One region of the Solibacillus sp. FSL H8-0523 genome, then DNA from elsewhere that is predicted to be linked to it. Evidence: riboswitches for the same ligand, from Rfam matches in the RefSeq annotation. Region 1 holds a riboswitch; each other region holds the start of a gene.
What was found. A riboswitch is a leader RNA that binds a small molecule or an ion and turns the genes downstream of it on or off. The one in region 1 is predicted to bind S-adenosylmethionine.
Positions count from the first base shown of each region.

Region 1 (3,161 bases):
ACACACCAACTTTAGGTGCTAATAAAAAGGCGATGGCAATAATCGTAACCGTTGTTGTATCGAATGGATGTAATTTTCCTTCTGTTGCCCAGAAGCATAATAATACTAACGTTGTAATGATTAATGTGATTTCTTTGCGTTTCATTGGGCCAAGTTCCGCTAACTGTTGGCGAATTACGTCTTTGCCGCTTGAAATATTGTCTGTCTCAGGTTTGATTAATTTAATCATGACGAAGAATAATACGACCGACATGATCGCTGAGAATGGCGCGGCGTACATAAACCACTCGCCCCATGCAATATCGATCCCATATTCAGTTTTAATAAAGCCAAGTGCAATTAAGTTTTGTGCAGCGGCGGTTTTAATTCCGACATTCCAAATTGAAACGGCCTGTGCTGCTGTAATAACTAATAATGCCGCGAGTCTACTTTGTTTTGTTAAGCCGAATGCTGCAACAACCCCTAAAAGGATTGGAACAACCGCACCTGCACGAGCTGTCGCACTCGGTACAACGAATGCTAAGACGATTGCTACTAAAATCGCACCAAATACAAGTGCGTTTGTTTTTGTACCAACTAATGATAAGACCCAAAGTGCGATACGCTTATGTAAGTTGGTAATTTGCATTGCGGCTGCTAAAAACAGCGCCATCCCTACTAATGCTACCGCAGAGTTACTAAAGCCACCTAAAGCTAGTTTTAGTGCATTACTTGTTCCCATTTGAACAGATGGATCTTCCAAGCTTGGTGCTAAACCAAGTAATACGGCGATTAATGCTAAAATCATAGCCGAGCTGACTGGGTAAGATACGGCTTCAGTTACCCATAAAATAACGGCAAACGCTAAAATTGCTAACGTACGTTGCCCCATAACCGGTAAGTCGCCATTGTTTGGTAATAATACAATGATAATAAGTGCAGCGAATGCGAGCGCAATCCAAAGTGGCTTTAAATTGCGTTTTTGCTCCGTAGCGCCATTGTTTTTCTCTGTTGCTGTTGTCATAAAAATGCCTCCTTCACATCTATTAAATTTTTATTGAAATAATAATTTCGACCTAAGAAGTTTTCTTAGAATAAAGACGTGACAATGTTACTTTTTATGTACATAGTGCGGTTACTTTGTTAATAAAGCTATAAATAAAAGTATTTGTCATAAATAATTATAGCAATCATAAGTAGTAATTATTGTTAATATTTAGTGAATTATGTTATTTAAAAATTAGTGAATTACTATTCTTTTTAAAGATTGTGATAGTAAAATATGTATTTATTTAGTATTTAATGGTAATTGATAGCGAAAAGAATACGCAATAGGAAATTCAGGAAATAAAAATTCAGAAAATTAAATTTTTAGTGTTGACAGATGGATTTACTCTGTTTTATACTGTGAATCAACGATGGAACACAAATCACATACACTCTTATCAAGAGCGGCTGAGGGAATAGGCCCTATGAAAGCCCAGCAACCAGTGAGTAATAATTCACTAAGGTGCTACGTCCTACAAAATGTACAACCATTTTGGCAGATAAGAGGAGGTTAACTTGCTCATACGCGGGGACTCTCTTCTTAACTGAAGAGGGTCTCCGTTTTTTTCATTTAAAAAACGAACCCCTCCTCAAAATACACCGATTTACCATCGAAAATTTTTTAGGAGGTACAATAATGACAAACTTACGACCAGAAACATTATTACTACATGGAGGCCAAAAGCCAGATCCGGTAACGGGCGCAATTGCTGTACCAATTTACCGCACAACGGCTTATGCATTTAAGGACACGGCTCATGCGCAACGTCTTTTTGCATTAGAGGAAGCGGGCAATATTTATTCACGTATTATGAACCCGACAGTAGGGGCGTTTGAAGAGCGCGTGGCATTACTTGAAGGCGGAACAGCGGCAGTAGCACTTTCATCTGGTGCAGCAGCAGTGGCGTTTTCAATTTTAAACTTAGCGGGCGCTGGTGACGAAATTGTTGCAGCAGGCTCACTTTACGGGGGAACGTACAATTTATTTGCGACAACTTTACCGCGCTACGGGATTACCGTAAAATTCGTTGACGAATCGGACCCAGAAAACTTCCGTGCCGCCATTACGGATAAAACAAAGGCCGTATATGCAGAAATTATCGGTAACCCAAGCTTAAAGGTGTTAGATATTGAAGCAGTTGCCAATATCGCACATGAAAACGGTCTACCATTACTGATCGATAGCACATTTGCTTCGCCGTATGGTAGTAACCCGATTGAATTTGGCGCAGACGTTGTCATTCACTCCGCAACGAAATGGATTGGCGGTCACGGGACGACAATCGGCGGTGTTGTCGTGGATGCAGGGAAATTTGACTGGACACAAGGACGTCATGCTGTTTTTACAGAGCCGGATAGTTCATACCACGGCATTCGCTATGGAATTGACGCAGCAGGGGCTTCATTTGCCACAAAGCTTCGTGTTCAATTACTGCGTGATTTCGGTCCAACTTTATCAGCAGACGCGGCATTCAACTTCTTACAAGGACTCGAAACGCTTCATTTGCGTATTGTCCGTCATAACGAAAATGCGCAAAAAGTAGCCGAGTATTTAAGAAACCACCCATTCGTGGAATACGTAAACTACAACGGCTTCGAGAATTTTGCGACACATGATTTAGCGAAGAAGTACTTGAAAAATGGCTTCGGTTCGATTATTACATTCGGTATTAAAGGTGGTCGTGAAGCAGGGCGAGAAGTGATTGATAACGTAGCGTTATTCTCACATGTAGCAAACGTAGGGGACGCAAAATCATTAATTATTCATCCCGCTTCAACAACGCACCAACAATTATCAGCTGAAGAATTAAAAATTGCAGGCGTATCAGAGGAGCTCATTCGCTTATCGATCGGTCTTGAAGCAGTAGAAGATATTATCGCCGATTTAGAGCAGGCGTTAGCAAAAGTTTCGGTTGCTGTAGGTGCTGAAGCAAACGATTAATACCTAACTAATAGATAGAAGAAACGCGCTTTCTTTTCTCATTCGAAAAGAAAGTGAGTTTTCAAAAATTTAATCCCTACTATTTTTATAAGTTTTATTGACAACGTTAATACCAAGTAATACAATAGGAATATATTAACCGAACGATTTAAAGGAATATCAGTTGAAATGATGTTGCACATGATTTCAAAAT
Region 1 covers NZ_CP150291.1:273,136-276,296, forward strand. Annotated here, with positions in the region: gene NSQ62_RS01360 (DASS family sodium-coupled anion symporter) at 1-1,003, opposite strand, end outside; SAM riboswitch class I at 1,419-1,533, shown strand; gene NSQ62_RS01365 (O-acetylhomoserine aminocarboxypropyltransferase/cysteine synthase family protein) at 1,664-2,968, shown strand.

Region 2 (3,161 bases), 1.8 Mb from region 1:
TAGGAAATAAAAAAATCCGCAAACAAGCTTTCACTCGTTTACGGAATCTATTATTATTTCTGCGTTTTTGCCTTAGGATAACCGATTAAAATTGCAATCACACCACATACCCCAACTAAAATCGAGTAATACGAATGCTGCATCATTAAAATAGGGGAGATGCCTGCAACACTTGCTGCGACTAAGAACTGTGCACCGTATGGGATAATCCCTTGTACAACACATGAGAAAATATCAACGATACTTGCTGATTTGCGCGGTTCGATCTCATACTTCTCGGCAATATTTTTAGCTAAAGGGCCTGCAATCATAATGGCGATTGTATTATTTGCTGTTGAGAGGTCTGTTAAACCCACAAGTCCAGCCATCGCAAATTCCGCATCTTTTTTTGATTTGATTTTGCGAGTTGCTAGATGGACGATGAAATCAATCCCACCATTATGACGAATAACTTCAACCATCCCACCGATTAAAATCGCTAAAAACGCCATTTCAAACATGTTGCTCATTCCTGTGCCAATCGCTTGCACAAATTCCATAATTGAATAGCTACCATCGATGAAGCCGATCATCCCAGCTAAACCGATGCCACTCGCTAATACAGCAAAGACATTCAAACCAATTAACGCAAAGACAATAACAAAAATATACGGAATCACCTTATACCATTCAAAGCTAGCATATTCGATGTGAGCAGAGGCATCTACTGTTAACACCGCTAAAATGATACAAGTAACAATTGCAGCAGGTAGCACGATGAAAAAGTTCACTTTAAATTTGTCCTTCATTTCTGCTCCTTGAGAACGAACCGATGCGATCGTTGTATCTGAAATAAACGATAAGTTATCCCCAAACATAGCACCACCAATGACTGTTGCCATTAATAGTGGTATTGAAATATCCGTTTGCTCCGCAATGCCTAAGCCAATTGGTGCAAGGGCGACAATCGTACCAACTGAAGTCCCCATCGCCAGTGAAATAAAGCAGGCGATGACAAACAGCCCGACAACAAGTAAATTTTGCGGTATAACTGATAACGCAAAGTTCACGGTTGCATCAATCGCCCCCATGCCTTTCGCGGTTTCTGAAAACGCCCCCGCTAGTAGGAAAATCAGTACCATTAACATCACATTCGGGTTGCCAGCACCTTTTGTAAAAATATCAATTTTTTTAGCAAATGGTTCTTTGCGATTCATGACAATGGCGACAACACTTGCGATTGTAATCGCGACAATTACCGGAAAGGCATAAAAATCATCAAGCACAATACCTGAACCGATAAATAAAATTAAAAACACAACAAATGGGACAAGTGCCCACGGATTTCCTTTTTGCATGACTGTCTCCTTCACGTTCAAATCATAATTAATACATACAAAAAGCCTCTTCTTAACTAAATAAGAAGAGGCATGTAGTCATTCATATACTCATCTTATCTTTCAAGAACGCACTCTTGCAGGATTTGGCATAGAAAAATTCCGCTGCCGAGACTTCAAAGGGCCTGTCCCTCCATCTCTCATGATAAGAAACTATTTAATTTTTTGAAATAAGCATTAGATTATACGAAAAATTACTATAAGTCAATTTGTTAGTTAGTTCTGAATAATCGATTTAGTTTGGGGATTCGGAAATGAAACACTTTAAGCAAAAAGGTTTCGTATTGGTCGATGAATTGTTATGATAGCACATGTAATTTTTTTAAAGAAGGAAGTTTTTAATATGGACAAGCAGTTAACTGCTGGAGGGCGCGATGCGTATTTTGATAATGCGAAAGCGCTGTTAATTGTCGGTGTTGTGTTGGGACACACACTATCAGGCATGCTTGGAGAAACACGCTGGATGGATAGCTTATACATGTTCATTTATACGTTCCATATGCCGGCATTTATCTTTGTAACGGGCTATTATGCAAAGGTGTTACGTACGAAAAGAGATTGGTGGAAGCTTATAAAATCGGTCGTACTTCCGTATTTTATTTTCCAATTTCTTTATACGGCGTATTATATATATGTTTTAGAACTTAGCGTTACGTTCAATTTTTTTGAGAACTTACGTTGGGGATTGTGGTTTTTAGTCAGTTTATTTTGTTGGCGTGTACTGTTGCCTTTTTTCACACGATCAAAATGGATGATTGTGGTGGCTTTAGTTATTTCATTAATCGCGGGTGAACTGCCATTTATTAATGAACTATTTTCGTTGTCACGTACAGTTTATTTCTTTGTCTTTTTTATAGCAGGCTATCATTTGTCCGTTGATCCATTAAAAAAGGCGGGGAAAAGAGGAAAGCTAATTGGCGTTATCGTACTTGTCCTCATATTTATCAGTATGTATGTGATGAATGATACCTCTTGGCGAGAATGGTTATTTGGAAGGTTGCCATATATTGAATTAGAACCGTTTATTTTTGGTAACGGGATGTTAAACCGACTGACTATTTATATGATTTGTGGAGTCGCGATGATTGCTTTTTTAGCAGCTGTACCGACAAAGAAATATAGTTGGACCGTAATTGGGCAACGTACAATGGCCATTTATTTATTTCACCTTGCTGCTGTGCAGACTTTTCGACAACTGCCTATTTACGAACAATGGCTACAATTAGGTAACTATTATTTCTTCTTTTTGTTTGTATTCCTAACCATTGCTGTACTTGCGCTTCCACTCTTCAGCAAGATTTTAAGTGGAAAAATTAAATGATAAAGAATATACAGGAAATTGCTAACGGTTTGAAAAGAGGTTTCCGAATCCACATGGTCAAAGCACTCGAGTTATTCGGGTGCTTTTTCTATTAGATGCACATAAAAGAACTAATTTATTGTAATTTGCAGTAACTTGAAAATTCATAAATATTCAAATATAATAATATTTATGAAACGGACGTAAGAAGGAATCATGCTTGGAAGAAGTGGTTACATGAGTTTGTATTTTGCCTATGTAATGGTGGGATTAGCTATTGCAATGCCTGTAGGGGCTATTACAGTTGAGATGACGAAACAAGGATTGAAAAATGGTTTTATGCATGGCTGGGCTGTAGGGCTAGGCGGGATGACGATTGATTTGGCGTTAATTTTCGCGTTATATTTAGGGGTAGCAAAATTTTTAGCGCTACCATACATCCAACTGCCGCTGTGGATTGTTGGGGCAATCTTTTTATTTATACT
Region 2 covers NZ_CP150291.1:2,577,653-2,580,813, reverse strand. Annotated here, with positions in the region: gene NSQ62_RS12835 (Na+/H+ antiporter NhaC family protein) at 54-1,352, opposite strand; SAM riboswitch class I at 1,430-1,528, opposite strand; gene NSQ62_RS12830 (acyltransferase family protein) at 1,720-2,697, shown strand; gene NSQ62_RS12825 (LysE family transporter) at 2,914-3,161, shown strand, end outside.
Region 2: it holds a riboswitch for S-adenosylmethionine, as region 1 does, so the genes downstream of both, NSQ62_RS12835 (Na+/H+ antiporter NhaC family protein) here and NSQ62_RS01365 (O-acetylhomoserine aminocarboxypropyltransferase/cysteine synthase family protein) in region 1, are expected to answer to the same signal.

Region 3 (3,161 bases), 470 kb from region 1:
GCTTTTCTTTAATAATTTAATGCCTTTATTTGGCGTTTCGACATGATAGTACGTGTCATCTGTCTTAACTACCGGTAAAATCGTTGCATAACTAATTTCTAAGAACTTCTCTTTATTGATTTCGTTTATTAATGTTGTTTTCTTTGCCGTTACGACTGCAATCGCACAATCATCATAGTTTTTCGTTGTAACAGCAACATGTGATTCTGGCACCCATCCTGGATAACCAGCCTTTAAATACGGCACATACTGATCCTTTGCTGCAATTCGAGACCATTTTCCTTTCTTTTCTATAAGCGTTACCTCATCGCCATATAATGCCTGTGTATCTGTTTTCCCAACAAGCCATTTTTTTTGCATGATCGATAAAGATGACACCCATTTTTGCATGTCTACTGGATCTTTCTTTGATGGATAATCAATGTTACGTGTTTGATTTGATTTATTCCACATATTTGTTACCGCGACATCGACAACATAGCGCTTTTTATCCGTCTCCACAACACAGCTTTCATACACTGGCTCTTTAGGTTCTGTTAGACGTAATGTCGGCTCTAAAATACGTGCTAAGTAGGAAACAAAATCTCCACGTGCTATCTGTGCATTCGGGTTAAATTTTTCATTTTTTGCTGGAATAAAAATTCCATTTGCAATAAATGCTTGAATCGTAGCATACGCATCGTGATTTGTCTTAATATCTATATAACCTAATTTCGATTGACCAGTTAATTGATACACTTGTTCTAACGTTTTCACCGCTTGAACACGTGTTACTATTGCATCGGGATTAAAATTGCCTTCAAAGCCCGACATAATACGAGCTTCGGTAATCGCAGCAATAACCGGCATTCTTTCATCATCTTGTGCTATGTCTGCATATGTAGGGATTGCACTTACTTCTAGATCTAACTGTAATGTACGCACTAAAAATTCAGCCATTTCATAACGTGTTAAGGCTTCATTTACTCGGAATGCTTCGTTCGGTGTTATTGTAATCCCACCGTAATCACTAAGAACCACCAGCTCTTGTTCTAATTTTGAACCGTCTCCCACATCGATAAATACCTTCGCTTGCCCACTCGTATGAAAACTAAAAAATACTAAAAGCATAACTACAATTTGAACAATTCTCTTTGTCATTATTCTTTTCACTCCTATTCATTTCTCTAAAATATTATTCTAACAAATATTTCCTCCCATATCTCATATAATCGAATATTATTCAGAATAAAATATTTTTTCGAAAAATATATATTGACAATCAGTTTACTGGGATTTAATATTAGGTTCACAGCAAGCAACCAATTAAATATTTCTTATCAAGAGAGACTGAGGGACAGGCCCTGAGACGTCTCGGCAACAGCTTATTAGCCTCGTGCCAAATCCTGCAAGTAATGACTTGAGAGATAAGAACAAAAGTAGACTTTTCAAACTTTCGTATCTTATTTTTAAGATGCGAAAGTTTTTTTTATGAAAAATTTCGCATTGTATTCTAATAAAGGTGGGCGTTAAAATGATTGAATTTTCGAATATATCAAAGTCATTTAAAATAAAAGATCGTGAAGTTCATGCGGTTCGCGATGTGAACTTAACCATTGAACAAGGTGACATTTTTGGGATTATCGGCTTCAGTGGTGCTGGCAAAAGTACGCTACTGCGCTTAGTCAACTTACTTGAAAAGCCTTCTACAGGTACTGTCAAAATACAAGGAACTGATTTAGCATCGCTAGCTCCAAAAGATTTACGCCAATTACGTCGCCGCATCGGTATGATTTTTCAAAATTTCAACTTGATGACATCACGAACAGTCGCTGGCAATATTGCCTATCCACTTAAACTGGCTGGTACACCAAAAGCTGAAATCGAGCGACGTACAACAGAGCTTTTAAAGTTCGTGGGGCTATCTGAAAAAGCAAAAGACTACCCCGAACAATTATCTGGTGGGCAAAAACAACGTGTCGGAATTGCCCGTGCACTTGCAACGAATCCAGATATTCTCATCTGCGATGAAGCAACATCCGCACTGGATCCAGAAACGACAGCTGATATTTTAAAACTGTTAAAACGAGTAAATGAAGAATTCGGCATTACGATTTTACTCATCACCCATGAAATGCATGTTATTCAGACGATTTGTAATCGTGTCGCAGTCATGGAACAAGGGCAAGTGATTGAACAAGGAGATGTGTACGAAGTGTTTACACAACCACAGCACACAACAACGCAGCGTTTTATTCAATCGGTGCACCAAGATGTTCCTTCACCACAGATCTTACAAGAGTGGCAACGTTCTGGTGGGCAGCATTTATACCGCGTATTATTTAAAGGGTCGCTCACACATAACCCGCTACTCTCTGAAATTACGCAAAAGCATCACGTACCATTTAACATCATTTATGGTTCCGTACGAGAGCTACAACAAAAATTATTTGGTAACTTGCTCATTTCATTCCAGGGTGAGGACGAACAAATAAAGAAAGTCATCGAAGAGCTTTCACAGCAAGTTGACGTAGAGGAGGTGCTATTAAATGAAGGTTGATTGGAGTACATTTTGGCCAAGAATTATTGAAGCAACTGGCGAAACACTTTATATGGTTATTTTGACGCTTGGTTTTGGTTCAATTCTTGGTATTTCCATAGGAATACTTTTATTCGTAACACGTGAAAATAATATTTTAGAAAGCAAGTTAACATTTAACGTACTTAATATTTTAATCAACATTGTACGCCCCATTCCGTTTTTAATTTTCTTAGTAGCAATTTCGCCGCTAACACGAATTGTTATGGGAACAACAATCGGTACAAGCGCAGCCGTATTCCCAATGACAATTGCCGCAGCATTCGGCATTGCACGTATTGTAGAAACAAACTTAATCAGTATCGACCCGGGTGTTATTGAAGCGGCAAAAGCAATGGGTGCGAGCCCACTGCAAATTATCTTTACCGTGTTAATTCCAGAAGCATTAGGACCACTTATTTTAGGGTTAACCTTTGTAACAATTAGTTTAATCGATTTCTCAGCGATTGCAGGTACAGTTGGTGGCGGTGGTTTAGGTCATATTGCCATTACTTATGGTTATCAACGATTTGATGGCTCTGTCATGGTTGTCACCGTCGTCATTTTAATCGCATTAGTACAACTCGCACAATGGCTCGGCAAT
Region 3 covers NZ_CP150291.1:3,943,580-3,946,740, forward strand. Annotated here, with positions in the region: gene NSQ62_RS19720 (NlpC/P60 family protein) at 1-1,140, opposite strand, end outside; SAM riboswitch class I at 1,314-1,413, shown strand; gene NSQ62_RS19725 (ATP-binding cassette domain-containing protein) at 1,514-2,539, shown strand; gene NSQ62_RS19730 (methionine ABC transporter permease) at 2,529-3,161, shown strand, end outside.
Region 3: it holds a riboswitch for S-adenosylmethionine, as region 1 does, so the genes downstream of both, NSQ62_RS19725 (ATP-binding cassette domain-containing protein) here and NSQ62_RS01365 (O-acetylhomoserine aminocarboxypropyltransferase/cysteine synthase family protein) in region 1, are expected to answer to the same signal.

Region 4 (3,161 bases), 1.9 Mb from region 1:
CGTGAACTACTGATCATGATTGGCAGCAGTGACATGTTCACAAAGCGTCCGAAACATGAGAATGTACGCAACATGTATGGCCATGTCCTCGAAACCGTGAAACAGCAAGACGGATACTTTGCCGTATAAAGGAGATACTGATGGATTTACAACGCTTAACAGAAAGCTTACAGCAGCAAATTTTACAGCAAGATGGCATCTCGATTGAAAAGCAAATGAATTATGCCATCCCCGTGCACACGCTTGAAGTAAAATATCATCCAGTGATGCGTAACGCGATGGATATTTTAATGAAAATGATGCTTTTATCATTCAACAAAGCAAAACTTAAAAATGCCGAGCTACTTGCGGACATTTTACTCGTAGAGCCGTTGTTTATTCATGACTTAACGAATAAAATGCTGCACCTTGGCATGATTCAAAAAGAGGAAACGTTCTCCTTAACAGCTAAAGGGAAGGCACAACTCGAAAGTGGCATTTTTGAGGAGGAGCTCGAGGAAACAAGCTATTTTGTACAGTATAGTCCCGTACATGAAATGTTGTTAGACGGGGATTTAGAGCAGTTTGAAGAGCTCGAACAATTCCCTGAGAGCTTTCCGAGTGTAGAATCAGAGGACATCAAAGAAATTGAAGAATCTATGTTGATTGATTATATCCAGCAACAACTAGCGGCGCAGCCAGTAGCTGAGGATGAAGTACCACAATTTATTACGAGTATTGTAAGCTCTGAGTCTGTGCAAATTAATGATGTTCCAGTTGTTTGCTTTATTGTGAATAATGCAAAGGAAGATCGCCAATTTGCGCGTGTTTATAATACACTCACAGGGGCTTGGGATTCAAAGCTAGAAGCATCGTTGTTTGAAATGGAGAAAAATAAATAATTTGTGAGAATTATTGCAAAATTCACACACGCGTGTTACACTAATAAAAATTTAATAGTCTTATCAAGAGAAACGGAGGGACTTGGCCCGGCGATGTTTCAGCAACCTCTAACTTAGTTAGAAAGGTGCTAATTCCAGCAAGGAGCAATCCTTGGCAGATAAGTTCGGGTAAAAGCCTCTCATTTCTGTTTACGCTGGAAATGTGAGGCTTTTTGATTTGGATAAATTGAAGAACAATTAGGGGGAACACAGCGATGCCAATTAATATTCCAAAAAGTTTACCGGCTGGCGAGCTACTTAAAAAAGAGAAAATTTTCGTGATGGAAGAGGACCGCGCGAAAACACAGCAAATCCGACCACTAAACATTTTAGTATTTAACTTAATGCCGGAAAAAGAGAAAACGGAGCTACAGTTATTACGATTACTAGGGAATACACCTCTTCAAGTAGATGTTACATTTTTAAATACAGCTTCATACGAATCAAAAAATGTATCAAAATCACATTTAGATACGTTCTATCAAACATTTGATGAAGTGCAGCACCGCCGCTATGATGGACTTATTATTACCGGTGCACCTGTTGAAAAAATGGAATTTGAAGACGTTGGTTATTGGCAAGAAATCACAAAAATCATGGACTGGGCCGACAAAAATGTTACCTCGATTATGTATATTTGTTGGGGTGCGCAAGCTGCACTTTATCATCACTTTGGCATCGGGAAATTTGAATTGCCGAAAAAATGCTCCGGTGTGTATTCGCATGTCATTACCGATTTAACGGTGGATTTAGTGCGCGGCTTTAGTGATGAATACGTAGCACCGCATTCACGCCATACATCGGTGTCGATAGACGAAGTACGTGCGCATCCAGATTTACGCTTACTGAGCTATTCAGATGAGGCAGGTGTATTTATCGCACAGTCGAAAAATAACAAGCACATTATGATTACAGGTCATCTCGAGTATGATGCGACAACGCTGTCTGACGAATATTTCCGTGATCTCGAAAAGGACCCTGAAAATACAGAGCTACCGATTAACTACTTCCCAGATAATGATCCAGGAAAAACGCCGAAAAATATTTGGCGTGCTCATTCGCATTTATTGTTCTACAACTGGTTGAACTACTATGTATACCAAGAAACACCATATGATTGGCATTATGTTGATGAGACGATTGAGTTTCATATTTAAGAACAAAAGCGCTAAAGTGCCCTTTAAGCCCCGACCAGCTTTGGAGGACCCGACTAGAAAGTAAACGCTTCATCACTTTCGACGGCGGGATCGAAAAGCTCGAGGGGCTGGCGCATTAGCCTAGACGTAGGATAAATTTTATATAAAGTTATCTACAATGCGAGAATCTATAATTTCCTTAACATTAATAAAGCGTCTGGAAAGCGAGATTTTCAGACGTTTTTTACCTGTTTATTACATTTGTAATTCGCGCCTCAGACGAATCGAAATGACCTTTAATAAGGTCTTTACCCATCCAAATCGTCTGAGTGCGATTTTATTTTAAACCGTTATTTTACCGCAAGCCAAGCGCGGTCACGCTCAAATTGCAGGCTCACTTCACGTTCGAAAAACTCACTTAATACAGCTTCCGTTAAGATTTCTTCGCGCAGACCAGAAGCCGCGTCCTGACCGTCCTTCATCAATAATACATGATTAATACAGGGCAAAATTTCTTCAACATGATGTGTCACGTAAATCAGTGTTGGGCAGTTTTCACGACCAACAATTTGCTCAATCGTTTGTAGTAAATTTTCGCGTTCAATTAAATCTAAGCCGCCACATGGTTCATCTAAAATTAAAATTTCGGGTTCGGCCATTAATGCACGAGAAATCTGTACACGCTGACGTTCCCCCTGTGATAAATACTCAAATGGCTTATTGGCCAAATCACCACAGTTAAAATGCTTCATAATGTGCAAGGCTTGATCGATTTCCTCATTCGTTACATCTTCAAATAAACGAAGTGCCCCAAATTTGCCGCTAAGCACGATTTCAATGGCATTGTCCTGCCAGTTAAAATTGTCAATCATCGCATTGCTTACCCAACCGATACGACTGCGTAATTTTGGAATATACGTTTTTCCGTACGTTTCCCCTAAAACCTGTACAGAACCTTCATTTGGCCAAATATAGCCGTTAATGACTTTCAACAAGGTTGTTTTCCCAGAGCCATTTAACCCTAAAATTGCCCAATGTTGATTTTTTTCGACGTGCCAGTTTAAATTGTCTAAAATCAGTTTTTCGTTGCGGTATAATTTAATAT
Region 4 covers NZ_CP150291.1:2,189,179-2,192,339, reverse strand. Annotated here, with positions in the region: gene NSQ62_RS10885 (AAA domain-containing protein) at 1-129, shown strand, start outside; gene NSQ62_RS10880 (nucleoside-diphosphate sugar epimerase) at 141-881, shown strand; SAM riboswitch class I at 939-1,046, shown strand; gene metA (homoserine O-succinyltransferase) at 1,136-2,077, shown strand; gene NSQ62_RS10870 (ABC transporter ATP-binding protein) at 2,407-3,161, opposite strand, start outside.
Region 4: it holds a riboswitch for S-adenosylmethionine, as region 1 does, so the genes downstream of both, metA (homoserine O-succinyltransferase) here and NSQ62_RS01365 (O-acetylhomoserine aminocarboxypropyltransferase/cysteine synthase family protein) in region 1, are expected to answer to the same signal.